DNA from 3 places in the Nocardia sp. NPDC056064 genome. Region 3 is predicted to be linked to each of the others. Evidence: riboswitches for the same ligand, from Rfam matches in the RefSeq annotation. Region 3 holds a riboswitch; each other region holds the start of a gene.
What was found. A riboswitch is a leader RNA that binds a small molecule or an ion and turns the genes downstream of it on or off. The one in region 3 is predicted to bind cobalamin.
Positions count from the first base shown of each region.

Region 1: linked by a shared signal. The riboswitch ahead of ACFC06_RS03145 (ABC transporter substrate-binding protein) and the one ahead of ACFC06_RS01220 (hypothetical protein) in region 3 are both predicted to bind cobalamin.
Region 2: linked by a shared signal. The riboswitch ahead of metE (5-methyltetrahydropteroyltriglutamate--homocysteine S-methyltransferase) and the one ahead of ACFC06_RS01220 (hypothetical protein) in region 3 are both predicted to bind cobalamin.

Region 1 is NZ_JBHJWO010000001.1:696,861-706,742, forward strand. It holds gene ACFC06_RS03135 (glucosyl-3-phosphoglycerate synthase) at 1-188, opposite strand, end outside; gene ACFC06_RS03140 (TerD family protein) at 416-1,729, shown strand; cobalamin riboswitch at 1,757-1,967, shown strand; gene ACFC06_RS03145 (ABC transporter substrate-binding protein) at 1,996-3,033, shown strand; gene ACFC06_RS03150 (FecCD family ABC transporter permease) at 3,030-4,028, shown strand; gene ACFC06_RS03155 (FecCD family ABC transporter permease) at 4,025-5,092, shown strand; gene ACFC06_RS03160 (ABC transporter ATP-binding protein) at 5,089-5,877, shown strand; gene ACFC06_RS03165 ((2Fe-2S) ferredoxin domain-containing protein) at 5,874-6,494, shown strand; gene ACFC06_RS03170 (TerD family protein) at 6,566-8,350, shown strand; gene ACFC06_RS03175 (hypothetical protein) at 8,405-8,986, shown strand; gene ACFC06_RS03180 (winged helix-turn-helix transcriptional regulator) at 8,998-9,627, opposite strand; gene ACFC06_RS03185 (alpha/beta fold hydrolase) at 9,710-9,882, shown strand, end outside.
Region 2 is NZ_JBHJWO010000001.1:2,033,104-2,042,985, reverse strand. It holds gene ACFC06_RS09375 (DAK2 domain-containing protein) at 1-446, shown strand, start outside; gene recG (ATP-dependent DNA helicase RecG) at 450-2,720, shown strand; gene ACFC06_RS09365 (short-chain fatty acyl-CoA regulator family protein) at 2,722-4,146, opposite strand; gene metE (5-methyltetrahydropteroyltriglutamate--homocysteine S-methyltransferase) at 4,398-6,662, opposite strand; cobalamin riboswitch at 6,807-7,011, opposite strand; gene ACFC06_RS09355 (pyruvate carboxylase) at 7,295-9,882, shown strand, end outside.
Region 3 is NZ_JBHJWO010000001.1:243,586-253,467, forward strand. It holds gene ACFC06_RS01215 (ABC transporter substrate-binding protein) at 1-238, opposite strand, end outside; gene ACFC06_RS01220 (hypothetical protein) at 235-1,587, opposite strand; cobalamin riboswitch at 1,743-1,885, opposite strand; cobalamin riboswitch at 2,118-2,317, shown strand; gene glyA (serine hydroxymethyltransferase) at 2,440-3,738, shown strand; gene ACFC06_RS01230 (methylenetetrahydrofolate reductase) at 3,845-4,768, shown strand; gene ACFC06_RS01235 (acyl-CoA dehydrogenase) at 4,874-6,673, shown strand; gene ACFC06_RS01240 (TetR/AcrR family transcriptional regulator) at 6,730-7,443, shown strand; gene ACFC06_RS01245 (FAD-binding dehydrogenase) at 7,359-9,029, opposite strand; gene ACFC06_RS01250 (alpha/beta fold hydrolase) at 9,164-9,882, opposite strand, start outside.

The DNA.
Region 1 (9,882 bases), 450 kb from region 3:
GCCCTGGCTCGCGCGATGGTGCGGTCGGCGGAACCCGCGTCGAGCACGATCAGTTCGTCGACCAGTCCACCGAGCAGCGGCCGGACCGAGGCGACCACTCCGGCGACTGTGTCCTCGTCGTCGAGCGCGGGCACCACCACCGAGATCCGGCGACCGGACTTACGGTCGATCAGTTCACGGACGTTCATGCCGACCAGTGAACGACACCCCGCCCGGCCCCGCCACCGATCACCGCGGATCCTGTGACCGGAGCCAACCGATCCCGGTCGCCGTGGTGGTGTCGACAGGTGAACGCACAGTCGCGGGCGGGCGGGTTCGTCTCCGGAGACCGATCGGAATCCGGGGACACGAGTACCCTGACGAACGGAAAAGCCTGGTGCGGATCACCGGCCGGTGGGGTCGACGGAGGTAGGGCATGAGCGCGGCGACGGTGGTCGAGGTGACCAAGGGGTCCAAGACGGATCTGGGGGAGCGGCGGTACACGATCCGGCTCGACCTCGCCGAGCCCGCCGGGGCGGTGGACGTGTCGGCGGTGCTGGTGACCGCCGACGGTGTGGTCCGCTCCGACGCCGATTTCGTGTTCTTCAACAATCCCGTCGCGCCGGGGGTGCGGATGGAGTCCGACGCGGTGGTGTCGGTGGATCTGGCGGCGCTCCCGGCCGACATCCACCGGGTCGTGATCGCGGGCAGTACCGAGGCGCAGGGCATCCGGTTCGGTGAGGTGCGCGGTCTGCGGGTCACCGTCGCGGGCGCGGGCGAGTCCATGACCTTCACGCCGCCGGATCTGACGAGCGAGACGGTATTGCAGGCGGTGGCGCTGTACCGGCGGGGCGAGGGGTGGCGGCTCGACGCGATCGGGCAGGGCTACAGCGCGGGGCTCGCGGCCTTCGCGACCGAGCACGGGATCGTCGTCGACGAGGAGCCCGCCGAGGACCCGGCACCTGTGCGGCCCGTCGCGGCGCCCGCGCCTGCGCCGGCGGCACCGCAGGTGGATCTGCGCAAGGTCGACGTGGTCCTCACCAAGGACTCACCCGACCGCCGCGCCAGCATCGACCTGCGCAAGGGTGACCCCGGGTACGTCCTCACCGTCGGTCTCGAATGGGACGGCCGCGGTGCGCATTACGCGCCCGACGGGCAGGTCACCCGCTACGGCACCGGCGATCTGGACGTGTACTTCTTCTGCCGCAACGAGATCACCGGTGACTACGTGGTGATCAGCGGCGAGAAAGGTCATCAGGGCGACCTGGCCGTGTGGCCGTTCCTGCACCACCAGGGCGATTCCCGCGGCCCCGGCGCGAACAACCGGCCCGCCACCGAACAGGTGGTCGTGCGCCCGACCGAGAACGGTGACCTGCTGCTCAACGTCTACCAGTCCGTCGACAACGGCGCCGGCGCCATCGACACCTTCGGCCGTCCCCGGGTGCGCGTGCGTTACGGCCGCCCCGGGCCCGACGGGCTGCCGGGCGCCGACGCCGACCAGATCACCGTGCTGATCGGCAACGGCAAGAACTCCTTCTGGGCCACCGTCGCCCACATCGACGTGCGCGAGGGCATCCTCACCGTCGACGGCACCACCCGCTACAGCCGCGCCTTCAGCGAACGCATGCCCGTGCTCGACACCACCGGCGCCTGGGTCCGTTCGGCCAAGAACGGGCCGGTCGGGCGCAGCAAGGGCAAGAACGGTCTCGGCCTTACCCGGTACGCGGGAACCTGCCCCGATCCTCGCTGATCGGACAATTCGACCAGCCGACCCGACCATCCGGTTTCCGATCTTGGTACAGTCCCCGAGCCGTGGTGTTCGGGAAATCGGTGCGAAACCGATGCGGCCCTCGCCACTGTGATCGGGAGCGACTGATCGATCCGGGCGGCCGATGCCGTCCGGGGCCACTGGGGCATGCCCTGGGAAGGCTGATCCGTCGCGCGCCATCCCGTCAGCCAGGAGACCGGCCACGGCCACGCAGTACCCATTCCACGAGGACCTGGAAGGCCGTCATCTTGACCCCCTCTGTTGTCGCGCGCCTGCGTACCGGCGCGCTGATCGCCTGCGCGATCGTCGTCGCCGGGTGCGGTGCCCCACCCGCACCGGCCACCACCGGCGCGAATGCCGTCACCCGTGCCAACTGCGGCCTCGATGTCGCCGTCGGCTCCCCACCGCAGCGCATCTACGCCGCCTACCAGCCCTCGATCGAGATCGCGCACGCCCTCGGCGTCACCGACCGGCTCGTGCAGACGGCGTTCCTCGATGCGGCCGTGCTGCCCGAATACCGTGACGCGCAGGCGAAGTCGGACTACGTCGAGAAGCTGCCCAGCCGTGACGAACTGCTGGCGAAGAAGCCGGATTTCGTGCTCTCGGGCTACAACGGCGTCTTCGCGGCCTCCGCGCAGAACAGCGTGGGCACCCGCGGCAGCCTGCACGAGCTGGGTGTGCGGACCTGGGTGCTGAGCCCGCTGTGCCCGAGCGCGGACGGACTGGCCGACGAGGCGATCGACCCGAAGACCGTGCGTTTCGACAATGTGTACGCCGACCTGCGTGATCTGGGCGCGCTGTGGGGTGTCGACGAGCGCGCCGAAGAAGTGGTCACACAGCTGACCGCGCGGATCGCGGCGGTGCGCGCCAAGGTCGCCGACGCCGCCCGGCCACGGGTCGCGGTCCTCACGCCCAAGGACGACGGGTCCTACACCGTCGCGGGCGGGATCGACTTCGTCACCCAGATCATCGAGGCGGCGGGCGGGGTGAACGCCTTCGCCGATCTCACCGAGCGCCGCAATGTGCCGATCAGCGCGGAAGCCCTCATCGCCGCCGATCCCGACATCATCCTGACCAGCCAGTGCTGCAAGGCCACCTATACCCGCGCCGACGCGCAGCCGCAGGTCGACAAGATCGTCGGCAACCCGGCGTTCGCGAACCTGACCGCCGTGCGGGCCGGTGCGGTGCACCCGTTCCTGTTCGCGGACCGGGCCGCCGGTGTCCGGATCGCGCACGCGACCGAACTGGTCGCCGAACTGATCCACCCCGAGCTGTTCGGCCGGTGACCCGCACCGCCCGCGGCACCGGCCTGCTCCTGGCCGGTGCCGCGCTCACCGCTGTCTGCGTGGCCTCGGTGCTGATCGGCACGCACCCGCTCGCCCTCGACGACGCGATCGCGGCGTTCACCGACTTCCGTGGCACCGACACCGACCGCATCGTGCGCTACATCCGGATGCCGAGAACGGTGGCGGGCCTGCTCGCGGGGGTGGCGCTCGCGCTGGCCGGCGTGGTGATGCAGGGCCTGACCCGCAACCCACTCGCGGGCCCCGGACTGCTCGGTGTCAACGCCGGTGCCTCGCTGGCCATCGTGCTCGCCATGGGCACGCTGGGCGTGGCCACCACCTCGGGGTTCATCTGGTTCGCCTTCCTCGGCGCCGCGGTGGCCGCCGCGTTCGTCTACACCCTGGGATCGCTGGGCTTCGGTGGGGCGACGCCGGTGAAGCTGGCGCTGGCCGGTGCCGCGTGCACCGCGCTGTGCGCCTCGATCACCACGGCCATCACGCTGCTGGACCGGACCACCTTCGACAACTTCCGGTTCTGGGTGGTCGGGTCGCTGGCTCGCGCCGAGGCCGAATCGGTCTGGGCGGTCGTGCCTTTCATCGCGGCGGGCGCGGTCCTCGCCCTGGGGGTAGCGCGGCCGTTGAACGCCATCGCCATCGGCGACGACATGGCCCGCACGCTCGGCACGCGGCTGGTCGCCGTGCGCGTCACCGGGGCGGGCGCGGTGGTGCTGCTGGCCGGCTCGGCGGTGGCCGTGGCGGGGCCGATCGCGTTCGTGGGCCTGGTGGTCCCGCACATCGCCCGCGCCGTCGGCGGACCCGACTATCGCTGGGTGCTCGCCTGGTCGGCCCTGTTCGGGCCCACCCTGCTGTTGCTGGCCGACATCCTCGGGCGGGTGGCGGTGCGGCCCCAGGAGATCCAGGTCGGCATCGTCACCGCCTTCGCCGGGGCGCCGTTCTTCCTGTACCTGGTGCGCAACCGGAAGGTGGCGGCGCTGTGACGGCCACCGAACCCCGCGTCCTGCCCCGCGACACCCTGCTGCTGCGCTCGCCGGGCAGGCGCGTGGTGCTGCGCGTCCAGCGCCGGTCCGCGCTGCTGACCGTGCTGTTCACCGCGGCGGCACTGGCGGTGGGGGCGTGGTCGCTGACCGTCGGCCACTATCCGCTCACGACCGCCGATGTGCTGCGGGTCCTCGGCGGTGGCGGCACGCTCATCGAATACGACGTGGTCGTCGCCGACCGGCTGCCGCGCGTGCTCACCGGTCTGTGCGTGGGTGCCGCCTTCGCGCTGGCGGGAGCGATCCTGCAGCGCATCGCGACGAATCCGCTGGTCAGCCCGGAGATCATCGGGATCAACGCGGGCGCGTCGCTCGGTGCGCTGGTGGTGAGCGCCGTGCTCGGCGGCACCGGTCTCTGGCTGGTCGGTGGCGCGCTGGCCGGGGCGTTCGTGGCGATGGCGTCGATCCTGGCAGTGGCGACCAAGGACGGCCTCGACGGCTACCGGCTCGTGCTCGTCGGTATCGGCGTGACCGCCATGTTGTCCTCGGCCATCGCCTTCGTGCTCACCAGAGTCGATGCCTACCAGGCACATACGGCGGCGATGTGGCTCACCGGCAGTCTCGCCAATCGGGACTGGCCGCACGTCTGGTTCGCCGCCGCGGCACTTGTCGTGACCGTGCCGGTGTTGATCGTGTCGGCCCGGTCGCTGCCGCTGCTCGAACTGGGCGACGAACTGGCGAATTCGCTGGCGGGCAGGCGCGGCCCGCACCGCACGGTGCTGATCGTCGTCGCGGCGGCCGCCGCCACCCTGGCCACCGCCGCGGCCGGGCCCATCGCCTTCGTGGCGCTGGTCGCGCCGCAGATCGTGCGGCGTCTGCTCGCCGAACGCGGGGCCGGACTCGCGCCCGCCGCCGCGGCCGGGGCATTGCTGGTGGTCGCCGCCGATCTGGCGGCCCGCCGGTTGTTCCCGGCGGAACTGCCGGTCGGCGTGGTGACCGCGCTGCTCGGCACCCCGGTGCTCGTCTATCTCCTCGCCCGCGCAACCCGGATCGGACACGCTGGATGACCGCACATCTGACCACCGAAGCCCTCACGCTCGCCTACGGCGCCACCGCGATCGTCTCCGATGCCACCGTCGATTTCCCGCCCGGCCGGTTCACCGTCATCGTCGGCCGCAACGGCTGCGGCAAGTCGACGCTGCTGCGCGGCCTCGCCCGGCTGATCCGGCCCAGCGCCGGGGCGGTGCTGCTCGACGGCGCCGATATCGCCCCGCAGCAGGCCCGGACGGTGGCGCGCCGGGTCGGCATGCTGCCGCAGCAGCCGGTCGCGCCCGACGGCATCACCGTCGGTGAACTCGTCGGGCGGGGTCGCCATCCCCATCAGCGCTGGTTCCGGCAGTGGTCGGCCGAGGACGAGGCCGCGGTGCGCGCGGCACTCACCGCGACCGACACCCTCGACCTGGTCGAGCGCACGGTCGACCAGCTCTCCGGCGGGCAGAAGCAACGCGTCTGGCTCGCACTGGCGATCGCCCAGGACCCGGAGGTGATGCTGCTCGACGAGCCGACCACCTTCCTCGACCTGGCCCATCAGCTCGATGTGCTCGATGTGCTGCGCAACCTGTTGCCGCGCACCATCATCGCCGTCCTGCACGATCTGAACCTGGCCGCCCGCTACGCCGATCATCTGGTGGCGATGAAGGACGGCCGGGCGGTCGCGCAGGGGACGCCCGCCGAGATCGTCCGCCCGGACCTCGTCGCGGAGGTCTTCGGGGTGCGGTGCGCGGTGATCGACGACCCGATGACCGGCACACCCCTGGTGGTTCCGGCCGGGCGCGCGGTGGGTGCCCGATGACGCGCCGTCACGTCCTGGTCGCCCGGCCCACCCCGTCGGGTGTGGACCTGCCCGCCGTCACCGCCCTGGCCGAGGCCTGCGGGATCGGCTACGCCCTGCTCGATCAGGGTGAGCCGACCATCCACGACGTCCTCGACGACGCGGCCCGCGACGACATCCCGGTCACCCTGATCCCGCTGGCCGTACCCCGCGACCGCTACCTGGAGACCTGGATCGCCCGCGCGGTCGCCAACTGGATGGAGACCCGCGCCCGCGAACTCGACGTCCGGGTCACCGAAGGTGCCGACAGCACACCGGCTTTCACCGAGGTGGTGCGGGCGCTGATGCGCGAGGACGGCGACCCGGTCACCGCCAGCCCGCGCGCCTTCCGCAGTCCGGCCTGGTCGAAGATCCCCGAGCACACCGCCCACATCCTCGTCTGCCGCGGCCCACGCTGCACCGTCTACGGCGCCGCCGAACTGCACCGCACCCTGCGTCGCGACCACCCCACCGCTCTGGTCACCCCCACCGGCTGTCTCAACCCCTGCAACCTGGGCCCGCTCTACATCACCTATCCCGACGGCGAATGGCATACGAACGCCCTCGAACCGGCATCAGACGGAAAGGCCGACGACTAGCGCGCCGGTACGGAGGCGGGAATCACGAAGTGGCCCGCAACATTTCGGCGGCCGTCTACGATGCGAAGCTCATGCGGGTGATGACACAGGACGACGAGCAACAGCAGGTGGCCGGGTTCGGCGCGTTCACTGTCGTGGACGTCGAGACCTCGGGCCTGCGGCCGCACCAGCACCGGGTGCTCTCGGTCGCGGCGCTCACCCTCGACAGCGCGGGCCGGGTGAGCGAGGAGTTCCACACGCTGCTCGATCCCGGCTGTGATCCCGGACCGGTCCACATCCACGGCCTGACCGCCGAGGTGCTGCGCGGATCGCCGGAGTTCGGTCAGGTACGCGACCGCCTGTCCGGGTTGCTCGACGGCCGGGTGCTGGTGGCGCACAACGCGTTGTTCGACTACGGATTCCTCGCCAGGGAGTTCGCCAGGACCGGTGCTCGGCTGCCGGTGGACCGTCGCCTGTGCACCCTCGCGCTGGCCCGGCGGGTGGCGCCACCGACCCCGGACTACAAGCTGGGCACGCTCGCGTCGTATTACGGTGTGCCCCAGCGCAAAGCCCACGACGCCCTCGACGACTCCCGGGTGCTCGTCCAGGTGCTGCGTGCCTTGATCGCCGATGCCGCGCACCTGGGCATCGCCGCACCGCTGCTCGACTGCGCCGACGACACGGCCCGCGCCGCCGGACCCCGCTGGCCCGCACAGCGGCGCGGCCCGAAACAGCCGTGCGCCTTCGCCTATCCGGGGACGATGCCCGCCGGAGGGCCGCTGCGGCAGGGGATGAAGGTCGCTTTCACCGGCGAGACCCGCATCGACCGGGAGGAACTGGTCGCCCGCGCCGAGGCCGCCGGGCTCGATGTGACCGGGACGGTGAGCCGGCGCACCAGCGTGCTCGTCACCGACGACGCGTCTTCGGGGAGCGGGAAAGCCCGCAAGGCAGCCGAATTCGCCACTCCGATCGTCGGCGAGGCACGCTTCCTCGCTTTGCTCGACGCCATCGAACCTGGACAGCCCCGCTCGGCCACAGGACAGCCCCGTCCGGCCGTCGAGGGCCGAACCGCGCCGCGTCCCCGGCCGACGACCGGTCCGCTGTCGGGGCGCCGGGTGCTGGTCCTCGGCGGCACCCACGACGAGGCCGCCGCCGCGCGGGCACGGATCGTCGCGCTGGGCGGCTCGGTCGCGGTGAACCTGTCGGCGACGGTGACCGATCTGCTCGTGCTCGACGGCGGCGACACCGACCGCCGCGTGCACAGGGCGGGCGAGCTCGCACTCACCGTCCACGGACCGCAACTGCTCGAATCCGGCGCCGCGGCGCCCCGCGAGCAACCGAACCCGGAACCGGACGTGACGCAACTGTCGCGCGGCCAGGTGGTCGACCTGCCCACCACCGACCGCACCTGGGCACTGCGTGCCACCTGGAACCAGCTCGACGACCAGGCCGTCGACCTCGTCGCCTTCCTGGTGGACGACACCGAAAAGGTCACCGATTCCAGCGATTTCGTGTTCTACAACCAGCCCGAAACGCCCGGCGCCAGACTGTCCGAGGACGGCCCGAACGAGCAGGCCATCACGATCACCCTCGACGACCTGCCCGAACACTGCCGGCGCATCGTGTTCGCCGCCGCGCTCGACGGCGTGGGCCGCACCTTCGGCGAGGTCGGTGCCGTCGAGCTCGAGATCGCCACCGGCCCCGAATCGGGCACCCTGCTGCGCGCCACCCTCGACGCGGCGACCACGGAACGCACCCTGCTACTCGCCGAGCTCTACCTGCGGGCCGACACCTGGCGCCTGCGGGCGGTCGGCCAGGGTTACGAAACCGATCTGGCCGCTCTCGTCGATCGCTACGGCGTGGAGGTCGCCGACTGACCTCGGGACCGGCCCTCGGTGTGAGTGTCGGTGCGGCCGAATAGGATTCGCGACGTGTCACATATCTTGCAGGTGTATCTCGTCGACCTGGCGGACCTCGAGGCCGTCATCGGTTCCGGGGACGAGGAATTCCTCCGACGGCTGCTGGCGGATCTGCCCGAGCACGATGCGGAGGACGAGTGCTGCGAACCGTGCGGTGACCCCGAGTGCGAGGGCGCCGAGTGCGAGGAGTGCTACCTGTGCGAGGACGCCCAGGCGCCTCACGCGCTGCGAGCGATCTTCGCCGGTGGGCCGTATACCGAGAGTCACGCGCACGCCTATGTCTCCGCGCTCGAGTCGATCTGCGCCGAACTGGGTTCGGGCATCGGAGACGTGAGCTTCTGGTTCGGCTACGACGGCCTGCCCGATGTAATCCTGAGTCTGGCCGCCGACATGGACGGCGAGGGCCCGTTTCCCAGTACCGAGGAGAACGGCTGGGGCCACATCGGCAAGCAGAGCTGCGCGGAACAACTGGCCGAGTGGGAGGCCATCGCCGCCGGACCAGACGACCACGGCGGCTATGCCGACGACATCGTCGAGTGGTTCCGCGAATCCAAGGCCGCCGACAAGGATCTCATCGGTTTCTGGGCCGGGTAGCGTCCCGAGGTTCAGTGACCGAAGGCGGCGCGGACGGCGGTCTCGTCGCCTTCGATCGCGATCAGGCCGAGGGTGCGGGCGTCGTCGAGGGGGATGGCGCCCGCGGCGAGACCGAGGATGTAGGCCGGTTCGGCGCGCAGGGTGGCGTCGAGTGGTCGGCCGTCCTTCGGGGTGACTGCGAAACCCGCCGGTGTCGCGCTCAATCGCAGCGGGGAGTCGCCGACCTCGATGCCGATCGCCACCGGCGGAGGTTCGGTGACCCGCGCGTCGAGCAGTGCGGGGAGGGCGAGGGCGAGCCAGCCGGGGCGGAAGGCGTCACCGTCGGCGGGGCCGCGCGCCATCAGCGGGGTGGACCAGCGAATGAGTCCCTCGATCGGCTCGCGCAGCTCGGCACCCCACGGTGTGAGGGCGTATTCGACCACGCTGCCCGCGCCGGTCAGCCTGCGCTCGACCACGCCCGCGGATTCGAGATCCCGCAGCCGGTCGGCGAGCAGGTTCGTCGCGACGCCGGGCAGGCCCGCGATGAGATCCCGGTAGCGGGCAGGGCCGACGAGAAGCTCGCGGACGATGAGCAGATTCCATCGATCGCCGACCACTTCGAGCGATCGGGCGAGCCCGCAGTACTGGCCGTAGCTACGCATCATTTCCTACATTCGCTTGAAAATCTCCAGTGCACGTGAGATTCTCAAGTATACCTGTTGTCGAGCCCTGAAGGGGGCCGCCATGACCGGAACCACCGAAAGCGTGCGGCCCGGCTGGGTCGACGACGAGTTGTTCCCGTTCGAGAGCCGATTCCTCGACATCGACGGGCACACCGTGCATTACCTCGACGAGGGATCGGGCCCCACGCTGCTGTTCCTGCACGGCAACCCGACCTGGTCGTTCCTCTGGCGCGA
Region 2 (9,882 bases), 1.8 Mb from region 3:
ACGCCTCGCGCGATGTGCTGCTGCTGCCGAGCGCCTCCATGGTGCAGGGCCTGGCCGCGCTGGCGGTGCACGATCGGGGACGGATCGCGGTCGACGACGCCTTCGCCATGTCCGAGGCCGCCGCGACCACCCGGTGGGGTGCGCTGCGGGCGGCGCGGGTGCGGGCGCTGACCATGGTCGGTACCTGTTCCCCGGGTGACGGGCTCGGCCTGGTCGGCCAGGATGTGGTGGTGATCGACCCGGACGTGGTCGGGGCCGGACGGATTCTGCTGGACCGGATGCTCGGTCTCGGCGGTGAATTGGTGACTCTGCTGATGGGTGCCGACGCGGGCCCCGAGCTGGGACAGGTACTCACCGACCATGTGACGGCCGGGTTCCCCGGTGTCGAGGTGGTGGTGTATTCCGGTGGGCAGCAAGCGGATCTGGTGCAGATTGGGGTCGAGTAGACGATGGCGACACTGAGTGACCGGCTCGATCACGTGCTGGGCGTGAAAGCGGCCGAACGGCTGACCGAGGCTTTCGACATGACCACCGTCGAAGACCTGCTACGCCACTATCCGGTGCGCTACGCCACCCAGGGCCAGCCCCTCACCGAGGAGGAGCCGGAGGAATCCGCCCACATCACCGTGATCGGCCGCATCACCAAAACCGAACTGCGCCCGATGAAGAACCGGCGCGGCTCGCTGCTGAAGGTGCAGCTCGACACCGGCGCGCCCCGGCCGATCGAAGCCACCTTCTTCAACGGTGACAAGGTGCGCTATCTGGTGAAAGAGGGTGTGCGGGCGATGATGTCGGGCACCGTGCACTGGTGGCGGCCCGACCGCTGGAACCTCTCGCACCCGGACTATCTGATCCTGCCCGACAAGGCCGAGGCGGGGGTGGAGGAGCTCACCTCGGTGCGCGGCAGCGGTGCGCTGCGCGGGCTGGCGCAGAGCGCCAAAGGTGCCGGGGGAGTGGACGCCTCGTTCTTCGAACGTGAATTCGTGCCGGTGTATCCGGCGACGGCCAAGGTGCAGAGCTGGGATCTGCTGGCCTGTATCCGCCAGGTGCTCGACCAGCTCGACCCGATCGAGGACCCGCTGCCCGCCGACCTGCGCGAGGAACGCAACCTGCTCGAGGTCACCGACGCGCTGCGCCTGATCCATCTGCCCGAACACAAGCTCGATATCGAAAGGGCCAGGGAGCGGCTGCGTTTCGACGAGGCGCTGGCCCTGCAACTGGTGCTCGCCGAACGCCGTCACGAGGTCGAGGGCCGCACGGCGCCCGCCTGCCCGCCGCGCACCGACGGCATCGCCGCCGCCTTCGACGAGCGCCTGCCGTTCGAGCTCACCGAGGGCCAGCGGCAGGTGATCGACGAGATCGGCGCCGATCTGTCGCGCACCCGCCCGATGCATCGCCTGCTCCAGGGTGAGGTGGGTTCGGGCAAGACCATCGTGGCCCTGCACGCGATGCTCCAGGTGGTCGACTCCGGCCGTCAGTGCGCGCTGCTCGCACCGACGGAAGTGCTTGCCGCCCAGCACTATCGGTCGGTGCGCGCGATGCTCGGCGACCTGGGCACGGCGGGCGAACTCGGCGCGGGTGAGCACGCCACCAAAGTCGTCCTGCTGACCGGGTCCATGTCGGCCTCGGCCCGCAAGGCCGCGCTGCTGGACGCGGTGACCGGTGAGGCGGGTCTGGTGATCGGTACGCACGCCCTCATCCAGGACGCGGTCGAGTTCTTCGACCTGGGCCTGGTGGTGGTCGACGAACAGCACCGCTTCGGCGTGGAGCAGCGAGATGCCCTGCGTGCCAAGGCCAAGAACGGCATCAGCCCCCATCTGCTGGTGATGACGGCCACCCCCATCCCGCGCACCATCGCCATGACCACCCTGGGCGACCTGGAGACCTCCACGCTCACCCAGCTGCCCCGGGGCCGTTCGCCGATCACCTCGAAAGTTGTCGCGCGCAAACTGCATCCGGGCTGGGTGGAGCGCGCGTGGGAACGGATCCTGGAAGAGGTCGGGCAGGGCCGCCAGGCGTATGTGGTGTGCTCACGCATCGGCGAGGACCCCGACGCGCCGCCCGCCAAGGGCAAGAAGGCCGCCAAGCAGGAGGAGAAGGAGGGCCCGACCACCCAGGCCGCCGTGGACATGTACGAGACGCTGAGCGCGGGGCCGCTGGCCGGGGTCCGGGTCGGGCTGCTGCACGGGCGGCTGCCGTCCGACGAGAAAGATCACGTGATGCGCCAGTTCAACGACGGCGCCATCGATGTCCTGGTGTGCACCACGGTGGTCGAGGTGGGTGTCGACGTACCCAATGCCACGGTCATGGTGATCGTCGACGCCGACCGATTCGGCGTGAGCCAGCTGCACCAGTTGCGCGGCCGGATCGGGCGCGGCGAGCATCCCGGCCTGTGCCTGCTGATCACCGACGCCGCGCCCGGCGGCACGGCCATGGCCCGGCTGGAAGCGGTCGCCGCCACCACCGACGGGTTCGAACTGTCGGTGCTGGACCTGCGTCAGCGTCGTGAGGGCGATGTGCTCGGCTCGGCCCAGTCCGGCACGGCCCGGTCGCTGCGGCTGCTGTCGCTGCTCGACGACCTCGAGGTGATCACCGCCGCCCAGGAACTCGCCCGGCAGGTGGTCGCCGAAGACCCCGGCCTGGTGAAGCATCCGGGCCTGGCCGGGATGATGCACGCCGCCGTGGACGGCGAACGCATCGAATACCTGGCCAAGTCCTGAGTCAGCGCGGCAGCCGGGGGTAGGGCAGATCGGTGCTGGTGTGCTCGGCCACCGCGAGCGCGCGGCCGATCTGCGGGAACGCCCGCTGCGGGCAGGACGGACGCTCGCACACCTTGCAGCCCGCGCCGATCGGCACGGCCACCTGGGGGTCGTCGAGCTGGATGCCCTGCGAGTACACCAGCCGGTCGGCGTACTCGATATCGCAGCCCAGCGCGATGACGAAGTTCTTCGACGCACCGCCGAAACCCTGCGGCGCGGGCGGGGTGGTGCGCGCGATCCACAGGTAGCGGCGCCCGTCGGGCATCTCCGCGATCTGGGTGAGGATGCGCCCCGGATGTGCGAACGCCTCGTGGGTGACCCACAGCGGGCAGCTGCCGCCGACCCGGGAGAAATGGAAGGCGGTGGCGGACTGGCGTTTCGAGATATTGCCCGCCCGGTCGGTGCGTACCAGGAAGAACGGCACCCCGCGCTGGCCCTGCCGCTGCAAGGTGCTCAGGCGATGGCAGACCGTCTCGAAACCCACCTCGAAGCGCAGGGCGAGCAGGTCGACGTCGTAGCGCAGTTCCTCGGCCGACCGCAGGAACCGGCCGTAGGGCAGGATCAGCGCGCCGGCGAAGTAGTTGGCCAGCCCGACCCGGGCCAGCGTCCGCGATTCGCCGGTGAGCGCGCGGGATTCGGCGAGCACATTGTCGATCTCGCGGCCGTAGAGCAGCAGGCCCAGGGTCGAGGCGATCTGGAAGGCGCGCTGGCCCGGGCGCAGCCTGCGGGCCAGGGTGAGCGTGCGGGTGTCGGGGTCGTAGTGGCGTTTCGGGATGGTCGGGTCGGCGCCGTCGCCGCGCACCAGCACCGTCACCCCGGCGCGTTCCTCGGCGATGCGGGCCAGCTGGCGGTCCAGCGAGCCGATGCTGAGCCCGGATTCCTCGAACAGCTGCTCGGCGGCGTGATCGAGGGTGGAGATGTGATTGCGGTGGTCGTAGAAGAAGTCGCGCACGTCCTCGTAGGGCATCGGGGTGCCGGGGGCGCCGCTGGGGTTCTCCACCCGCGAGGACAGCAGGTCGAGCTGGTCGGTGGCCGCACGCAGCCGCCGGTGCATGGCGATGACGATGCGCGCCACCTCCGGCAGCCGGGTCGCCAGTTCCTCGACCTCGGTGATCGGCGCGGTGTCGCCACCGCCCGCCGCCTCGACCAGGACCTCGTGCAGATCCGAGACCAGGCGCGCGTCGGAGTCGGCGGCGAAGAACTGGACATCCAGGTCGAAGGTCGAGTTCAGTTTCAGCAGAACAGGAATGGTGAGCGGGCGCTGGTCGCGCTCGAGCTGGTTGAGATAGCTGGGTGACAGATCCAGCGATTTCGCCAGCGCCGCCTGGGTCATCCGCCGTTCTTCGCGCAGCCGTCGTAGCCTGGCCCCCGCGTACATCTTCCGCACGCCGAAGATCCTAACGCTCAGGGTTCGCAACGTTTGCTGAAAGTGGCGATTACCTCGGGAGATGTCCAGTCCAGCAAGGGATTTTATCTGTTACTACTTGTGCGTAACGTGCGAAGAGCCGCAGGGCGGTTCGATCTCCCCCTCATGAAGACCGAAACGCCCCGCGGCCGCGCACGCGGTCCCGGACGGAAAACGCCCGCCCGGGACCGCGATTCACCAGGTGTTTCCCGGCTACCGCAGCTGTTTCCCGGCTACCGCAGCGCCGCGGCGGCGGTCACCAGATTGCGCAGCGACGCCTCGACCTCCACCGGGCCGCGGGTCTTGAGGCCGCAGTCCGGGTTGACCCAGAGACGCTCGGCGGGAACGGCTTTCAGCGCCGCCGCCAGCGACGTGGTGATCTCCTCGACCGAGGGCACGCGCGGGGAGTGGATGTCGTAGACGCCCGGGCCGACGCCGAGCGCGAAGCCCGCCGCGTTCAGGTCGTCGAGGACCTCCATGTGCGAGCGCGCCGCCTCGATCGAGGTGACATCGGCGTCCAGGCCCGCGATGGCCGAGATGACCTCACCGAACTCCGAGTAGCACAGGTGGGTGTGCACCTGGGTGGTGTCGGCGACACCGGCGGTGGCCAGGCGGAACGAGTCCACCGACCACTGCAGGTAGGCGGGCTGGTCGGCCGCGCGCAGCGGCAGCAGCTCGCGCAGGGCGGGCTCGTCGACCTGGATCACCCGGGTGCCCTGGGCCTCCAGGTCCACCGTCTCGTCGCGGATGGCGAGGGCCACCTGGCGGGCCGACTCGCCCAGCGGCTGGTCGTCGCGCACGAACGACCAGGCCAGGATGGTGACCGGACCGGTGAGCATGCCCTTGACCGGCTTGGTGGTCAGCGACTGGGCGTAACCGATCCACGACAGCGTCATCGGCTCGGGACGCGAGACGTCACCGAACAGGATCGGCGGACGCACGCAGCGGGTGCCGTAGGACTGCACCCAGCCGTTCTCGGTGGCGGCGAAGCCGTCGAGCAGCTCGGCGAAGTACTGCACCATGTCGTTGCGCTCGGGCTCGCCGTGCACCAGCACGTCCAGGCCCAGCTTCTCCTGCAGGGTGATCACCTCGGCGATCTCGGCCTGCATCCGGCGCACGTACTCGGCCTCGTCGATCTCGCCCTTGCGCAGCGCGGCGCGGGCCAGGCGGATGGCCGAGGTCTGCGGGTAGGAGCCGATGGTGGTGGTCGGCAGCACCGGCAGGTCGAGGTGCTCGCGCTGCAGGGCGCGGCGCTCGTCGGCGGGCAGGCGGTTCAGGTCGCTCTCGTCGAGCGCGGCCAGGCGGGCCCTGACCTGCTCGACGTGCAGGCGCGGATCGGTGCGCCGCGACTCGGCGGCGTCGCGCGCGGCGGCCAGTTCGGCGGCCACGGCGTCGGTGCCGGTGGTGAGCGCGGTGGCCAGCACGCGCACCTCGGCGACCTTCTCGGCGCCGAAGGCCAGCCACGAGCGCAGCCGCTCGTCGAGCCCGGTCTCGGGGGTCAGCGAGTACGGCACGTGCAGCAGCGAGGACGAGCTGGACACGGCCACCGACCCGGCGCTGCCCAGCAGGGTGCCCAGGGTGCTCAGCGCGGCGTCGAGATCGGTGCGCCAGATGTTGCGGCCGTCGACCACGCCCGCCACCACCAGCTTGTTCGCCAGCGCGGGCAGCGCGGCGAGATCGGCGACCCGGGTGCCCGCGGTGAAGTCGACCGCCACACCCTCGACGGCGGTGCCTGCCAGCGCGCCCAGGGCGGCGTCGGGGTGCCCGAAGTAGGTGGCGACCAGGATCGCCGGGCGCCGGTCCACCGCCGAGAGCTGGGTGTAGGTGTCGCGCACGAGGGCGACCTCGGCGTCGGTGAGGTCGGTGACCAGCACCGGCTCGTCGATCTGCACCCACTGCGCGCCCGCGTCGGCGAGCTGGGTGAGCAGGTCGGCGTAGAGGGCGATCAGCTCCGGCAGCCGGTCCAGGGCCGCGCCGTCGGCGGACTTGGCCAGCTTCAGGAAGGTGATCGGGCCGACCACCACCGGGCGAGGTGCCACGCCGAGCTCGATCGCCTCGGCCAGCTCGGCGAGGAGCTTGCCGGGGTTCAGCGAGAAGACGGTGGCGGCGTCGATCTCGGGGACCAGGTAGTGGTAGTTGGTGTCGAACCACTTGGTCATCTCGAGCGGGGCGACGGTGTCGGTGCCGCGCGCGGCTGCGAAGTAGCGGTCCAGCGGGTCGGCGATCCCGGCGACGCGCGGGGGCAGCGCGCCGAGCAGCACGGCGGTGTCGAGCACCTGGTCGTAGTAGGAGAAGGTGCCCACCGGCACCGAGTCCAGGCCCGCGGCCTGCAGCTCGAGCAGCTGGGCACGGCGCAGTTCCCGGCCGACGGTGTGCAGGTGGTCCGCGTCGGCGCGGCCCGCCCAGTAGGCCTCGGTCGCGCGCTTGAGTTCCCGGTTCGGGCCCACCCGGGGCAGACCGAGAACCGTTGCGGTGAAAGGAGTGTGCGAAACAGTCACGGAAGTTTCTCCAGTGCGGTACGGACGGCCCTCACCATGCGGGCAGACGCCAACCGCCGGACCGTCGACGCCGTGCGGGCACGGTCTGTCTCGGTCTGTGGGTGGTCCGCGCGCCCGATCCACGAGGCGGTGGCCGCCGGATACGGCGTATCCGGCACAGTCGGCAGGTCTTCGGACTCGCGGGCACCGGTCGTGTGTGTCGACCGACCTACTGGCCGTCGCTTCCCGGACACGAAGTCCAGTGCGTGATGACGGCGGTCGTTCCTGCATACCGCTGCGGGACAGTCCCGGATTCCCACCGGGTTCCCTCTTCACCCGGCGCCGGGGAACCGGCGGCGGGCTTCGACACCGGCGCGGGAGGTCGGGGCTCCGACTCTTCCACCGCGCAGGCGAACCAGCTGCACCCACCAGCATAGGGGGTCGCGGGCCGGCTGCTCACCCGGACGTGCCGAACAGGGGCGTGACCTGCGCGTTGCCGCCGCACCACCGACCGCACGGGCCGGGGACTCCCGCGGTGAGATGTGACGGTCCGATTACCGCGACTTCGCAGGTCGGGGGATGTTCGGTGTGAAGACTGTGGCGAAGTCACCTTGCGTGCCGGACCCCGCTCGCGGGCCGGGTACCGTAGTCCAATGTTCTCGAAAGTCTTGGTCGCCAATCGCGGCGAGATCGCTATCCGCGCCTTCCGCGCCGCCTACGAACTAGGCATCGGAACGGTCGCGGTGTTCCCGTATGAGGATCGCAACTCCGTGCACCGTCTCAAGGCGGCCGAGTCGTATCAGATCGGTGAGGAAGGTCACCCCGTGCGGGCCTACCTCTCGATCGAGGCGATCGTCGAGGCGGCCAAGTCGGCCGGCGCCGACGCGATCTACCCGGGATACGGCTTCCTGTCGGAGAATCCCGATCTGGCCGCGGCCTGCGCGCGCGAGGGCATCACCTTCATCGGCCCCTCGGCCGAGGTCCTCGAGATGGCGGGCAACAAGGCCACCGCGATCGAGGCCGCCCGGGCCGCGGGCCTGCCGGTGCTGAAGTCCAGCGAACCCTCGGCCGACATCGAGCAGCTGCTGGCCGCTTCGACGGAGCTCGAGTACCCGATCTTCGTCAAGGCCGTCGCCGGTGGTGGTGGCCGTGGCATGCGCCGGGTCGCCGCGCCCGAGCAGCTGCGCGAGTCGATCGAGGCCGCCTCCCGCGAGGCCGAATCGGCCTTCGGCGACCCGACGGTGTTCCTCGAGCAGGCCGTGGTGAACCCCCGCCACATCGAGGTACAGATCCTGGCCGACCAGCACGGCAATGTGATGCACCTGTTCGAGCGCGACTGTTCGGTGCAGCGCCGCCACCAGAAGGTGATCGAGCTCGCGCCCGCGCCGAACCTGGACCCCGCACTGCGCGAACGCATCTGCGCCGACGCCGTGGCCTTCGCCCGGCAGATCGGCTACAGCTGCGCAGGCACGGTGGAATTCCTGCTCGACGAACGCGGCAACCACGTGTTCATCGAGATGAACCCGCGCATCCAGGTCGAGCACACGGTGACCGAGGAGATCACCGATGTCGACCTGGTGCAGGCCCAGATGCGCATCGCGGCGGGGGAGACCCTGGCCGATCTCGGCCTGAGCCAGGAGACGGTCTCGATTCGCGGCGCGGCCCTGCAGTGCCGGATCACCACCGAGGACTCCGCCAACGGTTTCCGCCCGGACACCGGTCGCATCACCGCCTACCGCACGCCCGGCGGCGCCGGTATCCGCCTCGACGGCGGCGCGAACCTGGGCGCGGAGATCGGCGCCTACTTCGACTCCATGCTGGTCAAGCTCACCTGCCGTGGCCGCGATCTGCCCGCCGCGGCCGCGCGCGCTCGCCGCGCCCTGGCCGAGTTCCGCATCCGTGGCGTGACGACCAATATCCCGTTCCTGCTGGCGGTGCTCGACGATCCCGATTTCCAGGCGGGCCGGGTCACCACCTCGTTCATCGACGAGCGCCCGCAGCTGCTCACCTCGCGCGGGTCGGCCGACCGTGGCACCAAGATCCTGAGCTACCTCGCGGACGTGACCGTCAACAAGCCGCACGGTGAGCGGCCCACCACGGTGTACCCGTACGACAAGCTGCCCGCCATCGATATGACGCTGCCGCCGCCGGACGGGTCACGTCAGCGGCTGCTCACCCTCGGACCCGACGGTTTCGCCCGGGCCCTGCGGGAGCAGAAGGCGCTCGGCGTCACCGACACCACCTTCCGTGACGCCCACCAGTCGCTGCTGGCGACCCGGGTGCGCACCAACGGTCTGCTCGGTGTGGCCGGGCACGTCGCGCGGCTGACTCCCGAACTGCTCTCGATCGAGGCGTGGGGTGGCGCGACTTACGATGTGGCGCTGCGGTTCCTGCACGAAGACCCGTGGGAGCGTTTGGCCGCACTGCGCGAGGCCGTGCCGAACATCTGCTTGCAGATGCTGCTGCGTGGGCGTAACACCGTGGGCTACACGCCGTACCCGGAGCAGGTGACCCGCGCATTTGTGTCCGAGGCGGCGACCACCGGCATCGATATCTTCCGGATCTTCGACGCGCTCAACAATGTCGACCAGATGCGCCCGGCCATCGACGCGGTGCGCGAAACCGGTACGGCCATCGCGGAAGTCGCGTTGAGTTACACCGGTGATCTGCTCGACCCGAACGAGCAGCTCTACACCCTCGACTACTACCTCAAGCTCGCCGAGCAGATCGTGGACGCTGGTGCACATGTGCTGGCGATCAAGGACATGGCCGGGCTCCTGCGGGCACCGTCGGCCGCCAAGCTCGTGACGGCACTGCGTAGCAATTTCGATCTGCCCGTGCATGTGCACACCCATGACACCCCTGGTGGTCAGCTCGCGACCTATCTGGCGGCGTGGCAGGCAGGTGCCGACGCGGTCGACGGTGCGTCGGCGGCCATGGCGGGTACCACGTCGCAGCCTGCGCTGTCGGCGATCGTCGCGGCCGCCGCGCACACCGAGCGCGACACCGGCCTGAATCTGCAGAACGTCTGCGACCTCGAGCCGTATTGGGAGGCGTTGCGGAAGGTGTACGCGCCGTTCGAGTCCGGGCTGCCCGCCCCGACCGGACGTGTGTACACGCACGAGATTCCGGGTGGTCAGCTGTCGAACCTGCGTCAGCAGGCGATCGCTTTGGGGTTGGGTGACCGGTTCGAGGAAGTCGAGGCCAAGTACGCGGCAGCCGACCGGCTGCTGGGTCGTCT
Region 3 (9,882 bases):
GCAGGATCTCCGTGGACGCCTGATACAGCGACACCGCCCTGGTCGGTGCCTTGTCGAAGGTGACTCGCACCCCGCAGTTGTCGAGGGTGAACGGGTAGCTGGTCCGGCCGGGCAGGCTCGTCGTCGGGTCGGTGCGGGAGGCGGTGGAGTCGGTGCCGCCGCACGCGGTAGCGGCCACCAGGCAGCAGGCCGTGGCCAGCGCGGCCGGCAGCCGGCGGGATCGAGCCGTCGAATTCACGCGGGAGACCATGGTCGGTGGACCTCGTTCCGGACGGCCGGCGTGCTGTGCCGGGTGGTGGCGGACGCGGGCCGGGCGGCCTCGCGCAGCGGAATCGGCGGGCGGACGCACTGCGCGCCGGAGGACTGCACCCAGCCGTGCTCGGTGCTGGTGTGGCCGAGGACGGCGGGCTGGGCGAGGTGGGCTCGCTGCGCCCGCACGGCCGCGCGGGCGGCGTCGAGTTCGGGTGCGACGGCGTCGGTGCCCCGGGCCAGCGCCCCGGCCAGGATGCCGACCTCGGTAACCTTCTCCGCGCCAAAGGCCAGCCATGAGCGCAACCGCTCGTCGAGGGTGGCCTCCGGGGCCAGCGAGTACGGAACGTGCAGCAGCGAACACGAACTCGACACCGCCACCGATCCCGCGCTGCCCAGCAGCGAGCCCAGGGTGCTCAGCGCGGCGTCGAGATCGGTGCGCCAGAAGCCGCGGCCGTCGACCACCCCGGCCACCAGCAGTTTGCGCGTGAGCGCGGGCACCGAGGCCACCGCCTCGAGGGTCGTGCCCGCGGTGAAATCCAGTGCGACACCGTCGATGCCCATGTCGGCCAGTGCGGCCAGGGTGGCGCCGGGCGGCCCGAAGGGCACGGCCACGAGCAGCGCGGGTCTGCGGGAGGTACTGGCCAGGGCGGCGTAGGTGGTGCGCAGGTGGGCGATCTCGCGTGCGGTGAGCTCGGTGGCCAGGATCGGCTCGTCGAGCTGGACCCAGCTCGCGCCCGCGTCGGCCAGGGCGGAAAGGAGTTCCCGGTAGCGGGGGACCAGCTCGGGCAGCCGGTCGAGGGCCGCGCCCCGCGCGTGGCGCGAGAGTTTCAGGAAGGTCAGCGGGCCGATCACCACGGGCCGGGCGGGGACGCCGAGCTCGACGGCCTCGGCCAGCTCGGCCAGGAGCGCGTCCGCGTGCAGGGTGAACCGCGTCTCGGCGTCGATCTCCGGGACGAGGTGGTGGTAGCCGGTGCCGAACCACGGCGCCTGGTCGAGCGGGGCGACGGTGGCGGTGCCGCGCGCGGCGGCGAAATAGCGGTCGAGGGGGTCGGCGATGCCGAGCACCCGCGCCGGGAGCGCGCCGAAGAGGGCGGCGGTGTCGAGCATCTGATCGTGGTAGGAGAAGGTGCCGACCGGGATCGAGTCCAGGCCCGCCGCGGCCAGCACGCTCAGGTGGGCCAGGCGCAGCTCGCGCGCGGCGCTGTCGAGGCGGTCGGCGTCGATGAGGCCGGCCAGATAGTCCTCGACGGCCTGCCGCAGTTCCCGGTTCGGCCCGATCCGGGGCAGGCCGAGAACGGTCGCGGTGAACGGAGTGGGCGGGACTGCCACGGTCATCGTCTCCAGTGCGGTGCGGACGGCCGCCGGCCTGTCGGGCGGCGTCGTCCACCGAGCACCGGGAGCGACGCGAGGTCGCACGGGTCGGAGAAGCGGTCGCGCGCCCGGTCCACGAGGCGGTGGCCGCCGGACACGGCGTGTCCGGCACAGCGGGCAGGTCTTCGGACTCGCGGGCACCGGCCTGATTCGGCCGACCTACTGGCCGTCGCTTCCCGGGCGGGGTGCCCAGTGCGTGATGACGGCGGTCGTTCCTGCTCACCGCTGCGGGACAGTCCCGGATTCCCACCGGGTTCCCTCTGGCCGGCGGCCGGAGGTCCGGCACACCGGTTTCGACACGTCCACCGCGGGAGGTCGGACCGTCCCGGGCTGGTGAGCGTGAACCAGCTGCGCGCTCATGATAGTCCCGCCTCGACCGGGCCCGTGGGGTATCCCGGCCCGGGCGGCCGGTCGCCGGGCACGGCACCGTATGCTGTCCCGGCAGCTGGTTCGCCGGTGGCGAGGACGACGGGAGCCCCCGCGCCGCCGCCGGTGTCGACACCTGACGCAACGGGACCGTTGCGCGGTGAAGAGGGAACCCGGTGGAATTCCGGGACTGTCCCGCAGCGGTGAGCAGGAACGAAAGCCGTCATTCGCACTGGACCCATGTCCGGGAAGCGACGGCCGGTAGGTCGGCGCCCAGGGGCTCCGGTGCCCGCGAGTCCGAAGACCTGCCGCTGTGCCGGGCGCGCCGCGTCCGGTGGTCGTCGCCTCGTGGATCGGGCGCACCGCCGATCGAATCCCCGTGGGGTGCCGGGTCGGCGTGCGCGCGAAAAGGGTGGCGGCTGTTCGCCTGCAAGCCAAGGGAGTTCCGCTGTGGTCGCCTCCACCAGTGCCCAGTCCGTCAATACCCAGTCTCTCGGTGAGCTCGATCCCGAGTTGGCCGCCGCGATGGCGGGCGAGCTCGCCCGCGAGCGCGACACCCTCGAGATGATCGCTTCGGAGAACTTCGTGCCCCGCGCGGTCCTGCAGGCGCAGGGTTCCGTGTTGACCAACAAGTACGCCGAGGGCTACCCCGGCCGCCGCTACTACGGTGGCTGCGAAGCCGTGGATGTGGTCGAGACGCTGGCTCGTGATCGGGCCAAGGAACTGTTCGGTGCCGAGTTCGCCAATGTCCAGCCGCATTCGGGGGCCCAGGCCAACGTGGCGGTGTTGATGGCGTTGATGAACCCGGGGGAGACCCTGCTGGGTCTGGATCTGGCCCACGGTGGTCATCTGACCCACGGGATGCGCCTGAATTTCTCGGGCAAGCTTTATGACGTGCATTCCTACGGTGTGTCCAAGGAAGATCACCGTATCGACATGGACGAGGTGCGTGACATCGCGCTCAAGTCGAAGCCGAAGGTGATCGTGGCCGGCTGGTCGGCCTACCCGCGTCACCAGGATTTCGCGAAGTTCCGTGAGATCGCCGACGAGGTCGGTGCCTACCTGTGGGTCGACATGGCGCACTTCGCCGGTCTGGTCGCCGCGGGTCTGCACCCCTCGCCGGTGCCGTATGCCGACGTGGTGTCCTCCACCGTGCACAAGACCCTCGGCGGCCCGCGTTCGGGGTTGATTCTGGCCAAGCAGGAGTTCGCGAAGAAGCTGAACTCGGCGGTGTTCCCGGGTCAGCAGGGTGGCCCGTTGATGCATGTGATCGCGGCGAAGGCGGCGGCGTTCAAGATCGCCGCGTCGGAGGAGTTCAAGGATCGTCAGCAGCGCACGCTGTCGGGTTCGCGGATCCTGGCCGAACGCCTGACCGGTGCCGATGTCGCCGGTAAGGGTATTTCGGTGTTGACCGGTGGTACGGATGTGCATCTGGTGCTGGTGGATCTACGTAATTCCGAGCTCGATGGTCAGCAGGGCGAGGACCTGTTGCACGAGGTGGGGATCACGGTGAACCGGAACGCGGTGCCGTTCGATCCGCGTCCGCCGATGGTGACGTCGGGTCTGCGGATCGGTACCGCGGCGTTGGCGACGCGTGGTTTCGGTGATGCGGAGTTCACCGAGGTCGCCGATGTCATCGCCGCGGCGTTGGCGGGTACTTCCGATGTCGAATCCCTGCGTGGTCGGGTGTCGAAGCTGGCTCAGAGTGTCCCGCTGTACCAGGGCCTCGAAGACTGGAATCTGCTCTGAGCGGCCACGCGCCGAGCACGACGCGGGGCCGAGGAGAACAGCGATGACAAGGACCGGTTCGGGACTACCCGGGTGCGGTGGAAACAGCAGTGCCGCAGGACATTCGGTGGCCGAGAGCCTGCGTGCGCACGCGGGCCGCGGTGTGCCGTTCTCGGTGGAGTTCAACCCGCCCCGCGACAGCGCGGGCGAGGCACGCCTGTGGCGGACCGTGCGCGACTTCGAGCGCATGCACCCGGCCTTCGTGTCGATGACCTACGGTGCGGGCGGTTCCACCAAGGACCGCACGGTGCGCATCACCGGCGACCTGGCCAGGGAGACGACGCTGCTGCCCGTCGCCCACCTGACCGCGGTCGGCCACAGCGTCGCCGAACTGCGCTCGCTGGTCGGCGCCTACGCCGATTCCGGTATCCGGAATCTGCTGGTGCTGCGCGGCGACCCGCCGGGCGACCCTTTGGGGCCGTGGACCAAACACCCCGACGGCGTGGGCTACGCGGAGGAACTCGTCCGGATCGTGCGCGATCTCGGCGACTTCCACGTCGGCGTCGCGTCGTTCCCGCAGGGCCACCACCGCTCCCCGGACCTGGCCCACGACACCAGGCATCTGGTGGCGAAACTGCGTGCGGGCGCGGAGTATTCGATCACCCAGATGTTCTTCGACGTCGAACACTATCTGCGGTTGCGGGACCGGGTCGGCGCCCTGGACCCGGTCGAGGGCGCCAAGCCCATCATCCCGGAGCTGATGCCGATCACCTCGCTGCGCACGGTGGCGCGCGCCGAGGAACTCAGCGGTCGCGCGCTGCCCGCCGCGGTCATGGACCGGCTGCGCCGTGCCGCGGGCAGCGGCCCGGAACCGGATCAGGCGGCGGTCCGCGCCGAGGGCATCGCCCTGGCCACGGAGATGGCCGAACGCCTCATCCGCGAAGGCGCCCCGTGCCTGCACTTCATCACCCTCAACTTCGCCAAGGCGACCGGTGAGGTGCTGGCCAACCTGGGCTACGGCGTCACGGAGGCACCACTGGCGGTGCGGTGAATACCGGCCGGCTCGCCGCGGGTGCGCGGCGAGCCGGTCCCGGACGCGCAGGCCCGGCGGCGGGTACGGTTGCCTGCGGCTGCGCCGAACCGAGGAAGAGACCCGATGACCGACTCCCTGCTGCTGTCCCGCCGCGATCTCGAATTCCTGCTCCACGACTGGCTCGACGTCACCGCGCTGACGAGCAGGCCACGTTTCGCCGACCACGATCGCGCCACCTTCGACGCGGTACTCGACCTCAGCGAGGCGATCGCGACCAGGCACTTCGCCACCCACAACAAGAAGAGCGACGCCCAGGAACCGACCTTCGACGGTGAACGGGTGCACATCATCCCCGAGGTGGGGCAGGCGCTGAAGATCTTCACCGACGCCGGGTTGATCGGGGCCGCGATGGACTACGAGATCGGCGGCCTGCAGTTGCCCGCGGTCGTCGCCGGTGCGTGCACGGCCTGGTTCCAGGCCGCCAATGTGGGCACGGCGGCGTACCCGTTCCTGACCGTCGGCAATGCGAACCTGCTGCGGGCGCACGGCAGCGAGGAACAGATCGAGACCTTCGTGCGGCCGATGGTCGAGGGCCGTTTCTTCGGCACCATGTGTCTGTCGGAACCGCAGGCGGGGTCGTCACTGGCCGACATCACCACCCGCGCGGTGCCCCAGGACGACGGCACCTACCGGCTCACCGGCACCAAGATGTGGATCTCCGGCGGCGAACACGAGCTCTCGGACAACATCGTGCACCTGGTGCTGGCCAAGATCCCCGGCGGTCCGGCCGGCGTCAAGGGCATCTCGCTGTTCATCGTCCCCAAATTCCTGGTGGAATCCGACGGCACGCTGGGCGACCGCAACGACGTGGTGCTCGTCGGCCTCAACCACAAGATGGGCTATCGCGGCACCACCAACACCCTGCTCAACTTCGGCGAGGGCAGACACACCCCCGGCGGTGCGGCGGGCGCGGTCGGCTACCTGGTCGGCGAGGCGAACCACGGGCTCGCCTACATGTTCCACATGATGAACGAGGCCCGCATCGGCGTCGGACAGGGCGCGACGGCGCTGGGCTACACCGGCTATCTGCACGCGCTGGACTACGCGCGCACCCGTCCGCAGGGCCGCGCGCCCGGCGTCAAGGACCCGGCCGCGCCGCAGGTGCCGATCATCGAGCACACCGATGTGCGCCGGATGCTGCTGGCGCAGAAGAGCTATGTCGAAGGCGCGCTCGCGTTCAACCTGTACTGCTACCGCTTGCTGGACGAGGAACGCACCGCCGAGCACGAGGCCGACCGCACCCGCACCCGGCTGCTGCTCGACGTGCTGACCCCGATCGCGAAGAGCTGGCCCGCGCAGTGGTGCCTGGCGGCCAACGATCTGGCCATCCAGGTCCACGGCGGCTACGGCTACACCCGCGAATACGACGTCGAACAGTTCTACCGGGACAACCGGCTCAACCCGATCCACGAGGGCACCCACGGCATCCAGGGACTGGACCTGCTCGGCCGGAAGATGGTGATGCACAACGGCGCCGGGCTGAGCCTGCTGCTGGAGACCATCACGGCGACCACCGCGCGGGCGAGCGCGGCGGGCGGCGAGGCGGCCCGGCTGGCCGCCCAGCTGGACGCGGCCACCGCCCGCGTCGCCGCGACCACGGCCGCCCTGTGGTCGACCGGCGACCCCACCGTCGCCTTGGCCAACGCCTCCCTCTACCTCGAGGCCGTCGGCCACGTGGTGCTGGCCTGGATCTGGCTCGAGCAGTTCCTGGCGGTGGGCGCGGCCACCGACGCCTTCCACGAGGGCAAGCGCCAGGCCGCCCGCTACTTCTTCCGGGCCGAACTCCCGCGCACCGGACCGCAGTTCGACCTGCTCGACAGCCTCGACACCACCACCAGGGACTGCCGCCCGGAATGGTTCTGACCACCGGCCGCGGGAAGCGGGAATCCGGGTCCGTGCCCGCGCGGTAGGGTGGATCGGTGCCCACACCCGACACGGACAAGCCCGCCCGGGTGACCAAGCGCCGCGCCGAGACCAGGGCCCGGCTGCTCGACGCCGCGTTCCGGGTGTTCGCCGAGAAGGGGTTCGGTCTCACGCGGATCGAGGACGTCTGCTCGGCCGCCGGCTACACCAGGGGCGCGTTCTACTCGCAGTTCGCCAGCCTCGACGAGCTGTTCTTCGTCCTCTACGACCAGCGCGCCTCACTGATCACCGAGCAGGTGCGCCGGGCGCTGGCCGACGTCGAGAATCCCGGCGACCTGTCGGGATTCGTCGACCGGCTCACCGCCACCCTGCTGCTCGACCGCGACTGGCTGCTGGTGAAGACCGACTTCCTCACCCACGCCGCGCGCAAACCCGAACTCGCGCAGCGGCTCGTCGCCCACCGCGCCCACCTGCGCGCCGCGATCGAGGCCAAGCTGGCGGGCGGGGCGTTCGCGCTGCCCGCCGCGATGGGCACGATCGCCGAGGCCGCGCACGCGGTGGTGGCGGCCTACGACGGGGTCACCGTGCAGTTGCTGCTCGATCGTGATCAGGCGGCGGCGCGGGCCTGGCTGGGCAGGCTGATCACCCGGCTCGCGGTGGCCGACGGTGATCCGGCCGCGCCGGGTCAGACCTCGGCGGCCGCGGCCCGCCCGGCCGCGCGGCCGGAGAAGATACAGCCCCCGAGGAACGTGCCCTCCAGCGAGTTGTAGCCGTGCACGCCACCCCCACCGAAGCCCGCCGCCTCGCCCGCGGCGTACAGGCCGGGGATCGGGGCGCCGTCGGCGCCCAGCGCCCGTGACGTCAGGTCGGTCTGGATGCCGCCGAGGGTCTTTCGCGTGAGCACGTGGAGTTTGATCCCGATCAGCGGACCCGCCGCGGGGTCGAGCAGGCGGTGCGGTGCGGTGGCGCGCATGAGCCGGTCGCCGAGATAGCGGCGGGCATTGTGGATGCCCTGGATCTGGGCGTCCTTGGTGAAGGCGTTGTCCACCTGCAGGTCACGCGCGAGGATCTGTTCGCGCAGGACCGCCGGGCTGAGCAGGGGCTCGTCGGTGAGGCCGTTCATCTTCGTCACCAGCTCGTCGAGGGTGTCCGCCACGACGAAGTCCGCGCCGTTGTTCTTGAACGCCTCGACCGGGGCCGGAGCGCCCCTGCCGAAAACCCGTTCCCGGACGAGGGCTTTGCGGTCGCGGCGGGTGATGTCGGGATTCTGCTCGGAGCCGGAGAGGGCGAACTCCTTGGCGATGATGCGCTGGGTGGTGACGAACCAGGAGTGCTCGTACGGCGCGATCTCCGGGGTGGTGCGCAGATAGCGCAGGGTGCCGAGGGTGTCGTAGCCGGGCAGGTAGGGGGCGGGCAGGCGACGGCCCAGGGCGTCGAACCACATCGAGGACGGGCCGGGCAGGATGCGGATGGCGTGCTCGGGCCAGATCGGATTCCAGTTCTGGATGCCCTCGGTGTAGTGCCACATCCGGTCGCGATTGACCAGGCGCACGCCCGCTTCCGCGGCGATGTCGAGCATACGGCCGTCGACATAGGCGGGGACGCCGGTGATCATCCGCGCGGGCGGGGTGCCCATGCGCGCGGGCCAGTACCGGCGCACGATGTCGTGATCGCCGCCGATGCCGCCGGTGGCCAGCACGACCGCGGCGGCGGTGAACTCGAACTCGCCGACGACCTCGCGAGTCGACGGCGCGCCGCGCTCGGCGTCGTCCTCGGCCAGCACCGCCCCGCGCACTCCCGTGACGGCGCCGTCGGTGAACACCAGCTCGTCGACGCGGTGCCGGTGCCGGAAACGCACCAGGCCGGTGTCGGCGGCGCGCAGCGCGGACTCGGTGAACGGGCCGACGACGCCGGTGCCGGTGCCCCAGGCGATGTGGAAGCGGGGCACGGAGTTGCCGTGGCCGTCGGCGCGCAGGTCGCCGCGTTCGGCCCAGCCGACCGAGGGCAGGAAGCTGATGCCGAGATCGGTGAGATAGCGGCGCTTCTCGCCCGCGGCGAACTCGACGTAGGCGCGCGCCCACCGCTGCGCCCAGCGGTCCTCGTCGTCGAGCCGGTCGAAGGCCGCGCTGCCCGACCAGTCGCTCCAGGCCAGGTCGAGCGAATCCCGCACGCCGAGGCGCCGCTGCTCGGGACTGTCGACCAGGAAGATCCCACCGAAGGACCAGAACGCCTGACCGCCCAGATTCGCGGCGTTCTCCTGATCCACCACGAGCACCCGTTTGCCCTGACGGGTCAGTTCATGGGTCGCGACCAGCCCGGCGAGCCCCGCGCCGACCACGATGACATCGGCTTCCATGCGCCGACCTCCGTTCCCTCACCCGGCAGCACCGGGCCGCCTCGCTGTATCGGATACATTATTGCATCAGATATGGGTGCGAATCGTAACAGGCTCGCGCGCGGCAGGGCAGGCGCTCGCGGCGCCTCAGCCGGTCACCGTGCGCGTCGGCGACGCCTGATCAGTACGTCGTCGAACGCGTTCGGCAGCCAGGGCGCCGATCCGATGGCTTCACGGAGGAAGGCGGTGATCAGGTCCGGGTCGTCGAGCATCGGCACATGCCCATGCTCGGGGACGTGCCGGATGCGCACTCGCGGATCGGTGACCAGCGACGCCGCCAGCCGGTGCAGCAGCCGGTCGCGGCCGCCGGTGATCACGGTGATCGCCGGTGACTTCTCGATCTCCGGACGCCAGCCGGGGACGAACTCCGGCGAGTCGACCAGCGCGTTGCGCACCGTGCAGTGCAGCGGTGCCTCCGTGCTGAGCATCGCGCGTCGCCGGGTGTGCTCGCACAGATCGAGCATGGCCGGGGCCGAGCGGCCGGTGAGTGTGCGCAGCGCCGCCCGTCGGGTCATCGGTCCGGCCACCGGATTGTCGATCAGGCGCAGCAGCGGGGTCACCGACGCACGGCGCAGGAGTTCGGTGCGGACGGCGTCGGCGGACGCCGGATCGCCGTGCCACAGACCCAGCGGGGCGATCGCGGTCACCGAACCGGCCCGCCCGCGCCGGGCCAGTTCGTTCGCGATCCACGCGCCGAAACCATTGCCCACCAGGTGAACCCGATCCAGGCCGGCCGCGTCGAGGACACGTTCGACGGCGTCGGTCATGGTCGACGGGGTCGCCGGGCCGCGAAGTTCGGGCCCGGCCCAGTGTC